2 regions of the Paenibacillus sp. FSL R5-0713 genome follow, and region 2 is predicted to be linked to the other one. Evidence: predicted binding sites of a transcription regulator. Region 2 holds the regulator's gene; the other holds the start of a gene.
What was found. Region 2 encodes CtsR, which represses protease genes until heat stress. Its sites were predicted from a motif close to ATGGTCAATAAAGGTCAAACA; they were not measured.
Positions count from the first base shown of each region.

Region 1: clpP (ATP-dependent Clp endopeptidase proteolytic subunit ClpP) is a predicted target of CtsR. The motif match lies at 2,777-2,797, and genes of this name have one in related genera.

Region 1 is NZ_CP150229.1:182,090-187,364, reverse strand. Features, by position in the region: gene gap (type I glyceraldehyde-3-phosphate dehydrogenase) at 69-1,076, opposite strand; gene MKZ12_RS00910 (sugar-binding domain-containing protein) at 1,183-2,208, opposite strand; tRNA gene MKZ12_RS00905 (tRNA-Arg) at 2,635-2,709, shown strand; gene clpP (ATP-dependent Clp endopeptidase proteolytic subunit ClpP) at 2,886-3,482, shown strand; gene MKZ12_RS00895 (DUF4163 domain-containing protein) at 3,718-4,815, opposite strand; gene MKZ12_RS00890 (SIMPL domain-containing protein) at 5,205-5,275, opposite strand, start outside.
Region 2 is NZ_CP150229.1:5,937,823-5,943,097, forward strand. Features, by position in the region: gene MKZ12_RS26610 (ATP-dependent Clp protease ATP-binding subunit) at 1-373, opposite strand, end outside; gene MKZ12_RS26615 (protein arginine kinase) at 555-1,625, opposite strand; gene MKZ12_RS26620 (UvrB/UvrC motif-containing protein) at 1,654-2,178, opposite strand; gene MKZ12_RS26625 (CtsR family transcriptional regulator) at 2,210-2,671, opposite strand; gene MKZ12_RS26630 (GNAT family N-acetyltransferase) at 3,132-4,307, opposite strand; rRNA gene rrf (5S ribosomal RNA) at 4,485-4,601, opposite strand; rRNA gene MKZ12_RS26640 (23S ribosomal RNA) at 4,745-5,275, opposite strand, start outside.

The sequences.
Region 1 (5,275 bases), 1.0 Mb from region 2:
GCAAAATATTGATATATAAAGAGCGGAAACAATATAGCATCTGTTTCCGCTCTATGTTATTGCAGATATTACTTAATCATTTTTGCAAAGTGCTCCAAAGTGCGAACCAATTGTGCAGTGTAGGACATTTCATTGTCATACCAAGCTACAGTTTTAACCAATTGTTGGTCGCCAACAGTCAGAACTTTAGTTTGAGTTGCGTCAAACAGGGAACCGAAAGTGATACCTTGGATGTCGGAAGATACGATTTCGTCTTCAGTGTATCCGAAAGTTTGTGGGTCGGAAGCTTCTTTCATTACTGCGTTAACTTCTTCAGCAGTAACTTTTTTACCCAGAACAGTTACGAGCTCAGTCAGGGAACCAGTAGCTACTGGTACACGTTGAGCTGCACCATCCAATTTGCCTTGCAGTTCTGGAATTACCAGACCGATTGCTTTAGCAGCACCCGTTGTGTTAGGGATGATGTTTTCAGCTGCTGCGCGAGCACGACGGAAGTCACCTTTAGGGTGTGGAGCATCCAATGTGTTTTGGTCGCCAGTGTAAGCGTGAATTGTAGTCATCAAACCTTGAACGATTCCGAATTTGTCTTGCAGTGTTTTTGCCATAGGTGCCAGGCAGTTCGTTGTGCAAGATGCGCCGGAGATTACAGTTTCAGTACCGTCGAGGATTTCATGGTTTACGTTGTAAACGATGGTTTTCATGTCGCCAGTAGCTGGTGCGGAGATAACAACTTTCTTAGCTCCACCTTTCAAGTGTTTCTCAGCTGCTTCTTTCGTTGTGAAGAAACCAGTACATTCCAGAACGATATCTACGCCCAGGTCGCCCCAAGGAAGTTCTTCCGGGTTACGGTTAGCCAATACTTTAACTTCTTTGCCGTTCACTTTGAAGAAGCCATCGTGTACTTCAACATCGCCATCGAAGCGACCTTGAGTTGTATCATATTTGAGCAAATGAGCCAGCATTTTAGCGTCAGTCAAGTCGTTGATTGCTACTACTTCAATGCCCTCTACATTTTGAATACGGCGGAATGCCAAGCGTCCAATACGTCCAAAACCGTTAATACCTACTTTAATCATGAGTAAGTTCCTCCCAAGTTTTGATTAATTTTTTATGAAACTTATATATTCAAGACAGACGGTGAAGTCCGTCAAGACAACAATAGTTGTGTTGCAGAGTAAAACTTTATTCCATTTCAGCAACGATGACTTCGGCAGCTGCCTCATCAATAATCAGAATATCTTCCTGACCAAATCGTAACACGGAATGTATGGCAGCAGCTTTGCTTTTGCCACCTGCGATTCCAATCACAACATCGGTTCGTTCAATATCCTGAAGTCGCATCCCCAGTGTAAGCATGGTATGTACCACCTTACCCTGATCGTTAAAGTAATAACCGAAAGATTCAGATACGGCTCCCTGCTCCTGAAGTTCATCTATGATCTCCGTCGCAAGTTTACGTCTTGTCGCCATCTCCACGGCATCACCAATTCCATGAATAACAATCCGCGATTTTCGAATCAGCTGCAGAATCTCCTGAACACTGGGGTCCTGGATTAATGATTCATAGGCATGATCACTAAGCAAATCCGGTACATGCAGGAGTTTATATTGCGCTCCTACCCGTTTTGCCATCGTGGATGCAATCGTATTTGCCTGAATTTCAAGGCTTTCTCCAAGTCCACCGCGTGCCGGTACGAACCAGACACCTTTGAGCGATGTTGGCGGAGTCAGTTGCTCTGCGACTTCGGCCGTTGTTGATCCGCCAGTAACGGCGACAACGTCGTTGTCACTCATGATATTGCCGAGAGCCTTCGCTCCGGCTCTGCCCAGTTCCCTTTTGGCAAATGGAGATACGTCCGAATCACCAGGAACCACAACTACCTTTTGCAGACCGTAGGCTTGCTTGATGCGCTCTTCCAGCTCGGATAATCCGAACAACTCTTTGGCTACGGGCTCTAACTGCTGCAGCAAATCATACCCTGCCTCGCTGATCTTCATTCCTGCACTGTCAATTTCAATAAGTCCCTGAGCCTTTAACAGATCGGTCTCAGCCCTCAGAACCCGCTCGGTCATCTGCATGGAATTAGCTAACGTTCTCCGTCCGATCACATCCGATAACATGATCTGCTGCAGAATCGTATACCTCTTTTTCAAGACATCCATGAGATCAGGCAGAAGCTGCTTTTGTACTTCTAAAATCGTTCGCATGCTTTCCACTCCCGCAAGTTCTCGTTCCAAGCTCTCTTTCGTGGCCCTAAAACGTCCCGGGTTAACTTTTTAAGTCCCACGTCTATTCTACCTAAAACTGACGTGACATGCAAGTGTTTCAACGTGTTATTTCGACACACATTCAGCGATTGTACGCGCCTATTTTCACAATCCTAGACTTCCATGATCAAGGACTAGCTCACGCATACCATATATAGAAGAAACATGTGAATTCCATCTACATATCGCTCAGAATACATTTCATCGGGCATGTCCAAAACCTCTAATAGCATTTACTTAAATGCACTCTTTATCCACTCTTCTTCATCATGATCATTTTTAGGTTAATCCAAACCAATACACATCACGAATTGCTTGCAATTAAATATTTCATGAGCTATAATCATTATTGCTGTCACATAATGTGCGCCCGTGGTCCAATGGATATGACGTAGGCCTCCGAAGCCTGAGATCCAAGTTCGATTCTTGGCGGGCGCGCCACTTTTATTTAACAGCTCATAACCCTTTTAACCAATGAAACCGGAAAGGTTTCTTTTTTTTGCAAGTTAGTTTGACTTTCTTTGACTTTTTGTTTGGAATTGTTTATTATGTGGGTAATACGGTAACAGTTTAAATATAAGCACCAATAACATTTACATTCCGAGGAGGTTTTTCACGTGAGTTTTATTCCAATGGTCGTTGAACAGAGCAACCGGGGTGAGCGCGCCTATGACATCTACTCCAGATTGCTGAAGGATCGTATTATTTTCCTTGGTAGCGATGTTAATGATGTAGTGGCTAATGCCATTATGGCACAGATGTTGTTCCTGGCTGCGGAAGATCCGGAGAAAGACATTCACTTATACATCAACAGCCCAGGCGGATCGATTACAGCCGGTATGGCCATTTACGATACAATGCAATTCATCAAACCGGATGTATCTACCATCTGTGTAGGTATGGCGGCTTCCATGGGTGCATTCTTGCTGAATGCTGGTGCAAAAGGGAAACGTTTTGCGTTGCCTAACAGTGAAATCATGATTCACCAACCGCTTGGTGGTGCTCAAGGTCAAGCTTCGGACATCGAAATTCGTGCTCGCCGCATCCTGAAAATGCGTGATACCTTGAACCGCATCATCTCTGAGCGTTCAGGTCAACCTCTGGAGCGGATCGAGAAAGATACAGATCGTGACTACTTCATGAGTGCTGCTGAAGCTGCCGATTACGGTATCATTGATAAAGTTATTGAAAACGTGGGTTCCCAAGGCATCTAATATGCTGCCTGGAGACTAGCGGTAACATCACAGGGCGGGCTTCACCGATATAAAGGTGAGCCCGCCCTGTGCTATTTTCAACTAAACAGGCAAATATCACACCCGTTAGTGGAGTGCGTTGACTGGATAAACAAGAATCCCCCGTCAAAGCAGGATGACGGGGGATTCTTGTTATTATTTTTCATGAGAAGAATGTGATATGAGTGCTCTTGCTTAAAAGTTACCCTACGCGAACTTACTTGTCTGATGTTACGTTGCTAAACGGTTCCGTGCCCTTAGGCAGAATTTCCTTGTAAGTGAACTTCATTTCAGGGAAACCTTCCGCGTACGCTGTATATTCATACAACTGGAAGAACACAACTGCACCTGTTGGTGTCACATAGAAATCCTGGTCTTTATTTAACCCTTTGTAACCTTCCAGGTATCCACCGCGGGCTTTCAGTTGCTCGCCCACTTTTTTACCCAACGTCTCACGCATGGTTTTGTTATTTTGCAACACATCATCTAACGTAAGTTCCTTGCCTGTGTCCAGAGCAAAGGTGTGTCCCGTACGGGTTGTCATGCCGTGTGCTCCTGCATAGTCCTCATAACGTTGAGTGATCAAACCTAACACGCCGTTCTCATTGTAGGTCACGACATACGAAGTTTCAAAAGCATATGGACGTTTTGCGGTTGCTCCGCCGAATTCAGTGGTTTGTTTTTTGAAAGCAGCAACAGCCGTGTCCACTTCATCTTTGAGCACTTTGTTGATGGCCGCTTCAGCTTCTTTGCTGGCAAGTCCACTCACCTGCGGATATTGTACATCCACCTCCGCATTTTTCACAGTCACGTTTACTTTTGTCGATTTTACCTGCACATTATTTTGCTTCACTTTGCTGAGTGTCAACGTTTTGGTTTTGCCATCCCAATTTCCCTGTACACCCAGATAATCTCGCATTGCCGAGAATGGAATATATAATCGACCCTGAATCAATTTTGCTTCCACCTGAGGGTAATACCCGTTAATATAGACGTTTGGTTGTCCATCCATCAGGCTAACGGTCATCGCATTGTTGGCTGCTGTTACCGTATATGACTTCGTTTTAGCATCATATTTCAACGTTCCACCCGCTACATCTTTGACTGCTGTCAGCGAGACCCAAGTCGATCCACCTTGAAGAAGTCCTTTTTGAGTCAGTGTTTTCCCACCCGATTTCAGCGTTACCTCAGCTGGGGTTGTCACTTTCGAGGATACAGAAGCCGCCTGTACCGAACTCTCCTGCCATACCGAACCACTACCTACAATAATTCCTGCTGCAAGCAACGCACTTGTACATTTTTTCCATGATGTCATATATAAAACTCCTCTCTGAATTCACAATTAGGTATCATTGCGTATGTAATCCTGACCTGATCGCATATCTCATACGCTCACCTCTCTATTATAATTAACCCAATTTCGGAAAGGTTTACAGCTCGAGTTACAATGTTGATGAATATCAGACGCAAAATATAAGGGGATATGACCTTTTTGTCACGAACAACTATACAAAAAAGATACCAATAAACAGCATTTCACGTTGCTTCAAAAAGGTACACTTCTATCTAACTTCATTAAAGTTTGCTTTTCCAACAAAAAAAGACTCTGTCCACAGGACAAAGTCTTTGTCATTATTTCGTTGTACCCTTTAAATGACACTTATAAAGTGTTACTTGAGTTTACAATCATTAGTTCGATCTTATTTATTTCATTTCATACGTGATATTCAGGATTGTGCTTACTTTAACCTGGCCTGTTTCAATCTCAGTGCCAC
Region 2 (5,275 bases):
TGAGCACACGTGCTGCAACACCCTCGCCTTCACGAATCAATCCGAGCAGGATATGCTCTGTGCCTACATAGGTATGGCCCAATTTACGAGCTTCATCCATAGACAACTCAATTACTTTTTTCGCACGTGGCGTATATGCAATGTTGGTAGGTTGCTCTTGGCCACGGCCAATCAGCGTTTCTACTTCATCCTGAATTTTTTCCAATCCGAGTCCCAGGCCGATCAGTGCTTTGGCTGCGATGCCTTCGCCTTCACGAATGAGGCCGAGCAAAATATGCTCAGTACCGATGTTATTATGACCGAGACGGACAGCTTCTTCCTGCGCGAGTGCGAGCACCTTTTGGGCCCGTTCCGTAAATCTTCCAAACATCATATCTCCTGCACCTCCATGGTTTTGGATAAAACGAGGGGTTCAAACCATCCCCGCCGTATTCTTCATATCATTTTTGTTTGCAGCCGTGCTGCGAATAAAGTCATTCGGCATCGTACATGCCTTATTATATAAAAGCCGCAATGCGGCATGAAACCATAATTCAATACAATATCAGAGTAAGCTAGGACTGCTTCGCTGCATTGATCGTATCACGAATCAACTGAGCTCGATAGATGTCACGCTCATCTGTGCGCATATCTTCCCCGAATGTTTTCTGCAAAAATCCCGGCTGTGTCATCACATTCAACTCATTCATGACCGTGATCGACAGTCCATCCAACAAGCCGAGATCCACGCCAAGGCGTACATCCGATAAGCGCTGTGCTGCTTCCTTGGAATCAACAATAGCTGCATGAGACAATATGCCGTAAGAACGCATGACACGATCCGTAATTCGAAGTCTGGAGTCGGTAATTAACCGCTCTCTGGCTGTACGTTCATGACCAATCATCTGTAACACAACACCATGCAGGTTCTCGATGACTTCCTGTTCGGTCTGTCCCAGTGTAATCTGATTCGAGATCTGGAACAGGTTACCCATAGCTTCGCTGCCTTCACCGTATATGCCTCTTACAGTCAATCCCACTTGGGAAACTGCGGTTAAAATACGGCCAATCTGCTGCGTCATCACCAGGGCAGGCAGGTGCATCATGACAGATGCTCTGACACCTGTACCTACATTCGTAGGACAACTGGTTAAGTATCCTCTGCGATCATCAAAAGCATAATCCACGTGCGCTTCAAAAGCATCATCTATTGCGGAAGCTTTCTCCCAGGCTTCTTTCACCTGGAACCCCGGATAGAGGCACTGGATACGAAGATGATCCTCTTCATTAATCATAATACTGACAGACTCATCCTCACTGAGAATAACCGCACCATGTCTGGATTCATTCGCAAGACTTGGACTGATGAGATGTTTCTCCACCAGCACCCGTTTGTCGAGTTCGTCAATATCGATTAGATCCAAAGTATGAAAATCCCCAAAGGCATGAACATCGTCGTATTGAAGTACTTCGCTCAGCTTATTCAGTACCTCTTCCGATTGCTCATTGGAAGCCAGCATCGGAAACGGAACATGCTGAAGGTTGCGCGCAATCCGGACACGGCTGCTTATGACAATTTCGGAATCAGCCGCATCACTGCGCATCCAGTCGCTGAGCGCCTTCTCTGTAAAGCGCAGATTAGGCATTACGCATCCCTCCTACTCATGACAAACTTTACTCCTGAGCTATTCCTTTTTCAAGTTCTCGAATCTGGTCACGGATCTGAGCCGCCTCTTCAAATTCCTCTTGGGCGATGCTCTCTTGGAGCTCACGCTTCAAATCAGCAATTTGACGTTTCACCTTGATGCGACCACCAGCTCGTGCAGGTACTTTACCTACATGGGACGTACTACCATGAACCCGCTTGAACAAAGGGTCCAGACGGCTGTCAAAATATTTATAACATGAACTGCAGCCAAATCGGCCTATCTTACTGAATTGTGCGTACGTCATACCGCACTCTTCACACTGAAGTGCCTTTGCAGGTGGTGTTCCTGCCGATCCACTTTTGCCGGCTGGATCAAAATCAAGTAACCCGGACAACAAGTTGTGAATGGAAAATCCACCTGCTGTTCCAGGAATCATTTCCCCTTTTTCACGGGCACATGACTCACAAATATGGAATTCCGTCTTCTCTCCATTTACGATCTTCGTAAAATGCAGTGTCGCCGGACGTTTATTGCATTCTTGGCACAGCATAATGATGTACCTCCTTTGACCCCGATAGTTTTCATTTACCGAGCAAAGATATTAGCATCGCCTTTAACATTCTGGCACGAATTTGATCCCGGTAAGGAAGTTTGACCAATATAACCTCTCTAGATACAGCAGCTCGCATCAACCCAGCTTCACGCTTGCTCAAGAAACGTGCTTCTTCCAATTGATAAATCAAACCTTCGGCAGCTGTCTGCCCGATCTCATCACCAATACTATGGTGCAAATGGTTATGCAGAGCTGATTGGGCTGGTAATTCAATGCGCTGTATGCGAACATAACCACCACCGCCGCGTTTACTCTCTACCAGGTATCCCTTCTCGAGTGTAAAACGTGTGCTGATGACATAATTGATCTGGGAAGGTACACATGAGAATTGATCTGCCAGATCATTACGCTGAATTTCAACCATTCCTTCGGGACTTTCATGCAAAATACTCTTCAGATATCGTTCGATAATATCAGAGATATTACGCATCCAATCATCCTCCACTGTCTGAAACGTTAAGTCAATAAGGACCCACACGCCCCCACAGAGTACACCTTCTCTACCCATTTAACCAATCAGGGAAACAGCGAATCTTGCTTCCACAGGAGTCAACAGGAGAGCGAAGGAAGCACGAAGGTCCTTTAATATTCCCTTGATCCTCCGATGAGATGAATCACGTATAGTGGCGATCATGCATCAGATTGTAGAAAGAAAGCTACTTAAGTATTAAACCTTTAGTTGACTTTGACTTTCTTTGACTTTATATACATTATAGCATATTTTGTGGTTTTGCCAAGTGGGATCACTATTCATTTTTTACGATTTTACACGAAATATTCCCCAGACACAAAAAAACCTCTCCAAAATTGCTGGAGAAGTCCTTTTGTCTTTCAATCACTCCGTATTTCTATCTAAGCTAATCAAGATAAAGGAACAGTGGGAAGAGTAATCAGAAGAAATCGAGTAAATAAGTTTCCCGTTCAGGAATTGCTTGTTCCAAAGCCTTGATTGCTGTGTTCGGTCCGTGAATTCTTCCCATTCGTGCCATTTCCGTTGGTCTGCGATATCCCATCAGCACCGCAGTAAGGGCTTGAATATCTACCTTAATAGTCTGATCATCAGTAACTGGCTCCGAAGTTTTCCATATGGATGCTGTTCCATTCTTTGCTACGTTCAATTGCCATACTCCTTCATTCCACGGAGCGTGGGAATCCTCTACCTGTAGAACAATCTGAACTGGTGAGTCCTGACTTGCAAATGGATATTGAGATATAAACTGTTCCACACTAACGATACGCGCCATAAAATAAGGTACGATCTCCTGCTGAATCCGTGGATTATCCAACTGGAAAGCAAGCGTATCACTGGCAGGTGCCTGTAACGTAACTTCCTGGATCATGGAATCATGGTTAGCAATAAAGGTCCATAGTCCTTGCCTAGCCTCTTCATTTAGATAGATAATCTCTTTAATGGTAAACTTATTTTCCTTAACCTCATATAAAAGATAACCTTGTGCTGCATTAGCTTCATCGTAATATACAGCCTTTTGGCTGCTTCCATTAACCAGAACTGAATTCTCCCACCTTGCATCGTCCCGTACCAGCGTTCCGTTATAGCGTTCAGCATAAGCACTGTATACTTCCTTTAATACACTGAGGCCCGGATCCCCACGCCGAATTGTTCCAGGTGTCGCTTTTTTCGAAGGCAAATGAGCAGTTGGCACTTTATACCGTTTAAATTCAACATATGTCTCCCATCCATACTTTCGATAGAAACCAAAAGAGAATGGATGCAAGAACGATATACTTTGTTTGTTTCGATTCATTTCTTCCAACGCATGCTTGAGCAGACCCGCTACCCAGCCTTTGCGTCTATACTCTGGCCAGGTGGCTACACCCGCAATACCGCCCATCTCGAACGATCTACCATGAATATAGGTTTGAAAAGGAATAATGTGAAGTTTGGCTCCTAACTGCCCGTCCTCATATACACCCCATATATCCTGTGACGAAAATTGACTCCGCCGTTTTTCTTTTTGTTCTTCACTCATTACTACTTGAAAAGCGTATTCGGAGAGTGCCATCGCCGGTTCAAAATCATCTACCGTCAATTTTTGAATTTCCATGTCTTCCTACACCTCATTCACTAGAGTTGTTATCAATCCATGATGGCCTGATATCTGATATATGTACCCCTTTGAGTGTGTCAGAGGATTCCTATAAAGTCAAATAAGAGATGCTTGCGCATCCCTTAAAATAAACAAATAAAAACCACCACCGAATAACATCGGCAGTGGTTCTTCGCTTGGCGGCGTCCTACTCTCCCAGGACCCTGCGGTCCAAGTACCATCGGCGCTAGAGGGCTTAACGGTCGTGTTCGGGATGGGTACGTGTGGAACCCCTCCGCCATCGCCACCAAACGCGATTTGTCGAAGCAAAGCTTCTTGAAATCAGATATGGAACTGAAAATCATACACACGTTCTGTGATGTACCAATTTTCATTTCAGAGATCATTCTCTGAAAACTAGATTCGAAACGAAACATGCGAATTACAACTTGCTATTGGATAAGCCCTCGACCGATTAGTACTGGTCAGCTCCATGCATTGCTGCACTTCCACCCCCAGCCTATCTACCTCGTCGTCTTCAAGGGGTCTTACATACTGGGAAATCTCATCTTGAGGGGGGCTTCACGCTTAGATGCTTTCAGCGTTTATCCCGTCCGTACATAGCTACCCAGCGGTGCTCCTGGCGGAACAACTGGTACACCAGCGGTACGTCCATCCCGGTCCTCTCGTACTAAGGACAGCTCCTCTCAAATTTCCTACGCCCACGACAGATAGGGACCGAACTGTCTCACGACGTTCTGAACCCAGCTCGCGTACCGCTTTAATGGGCGAACAGCCCAACCCTTGGGACCTACTTCAGCCCCAGGATGCGATGAGCCGACATCGAGGTGCCAAACCTCCCCGTCGATGTGGACTCTTGGGGGAGATAAGCCTGTTATCCCCAGGGTAGCTTTTATCCGTTGAGCGATGGCCCTTCCATGCGGTACCACCGGATCACTAAGCCCGACTTTCGTCCCTGCTCGACT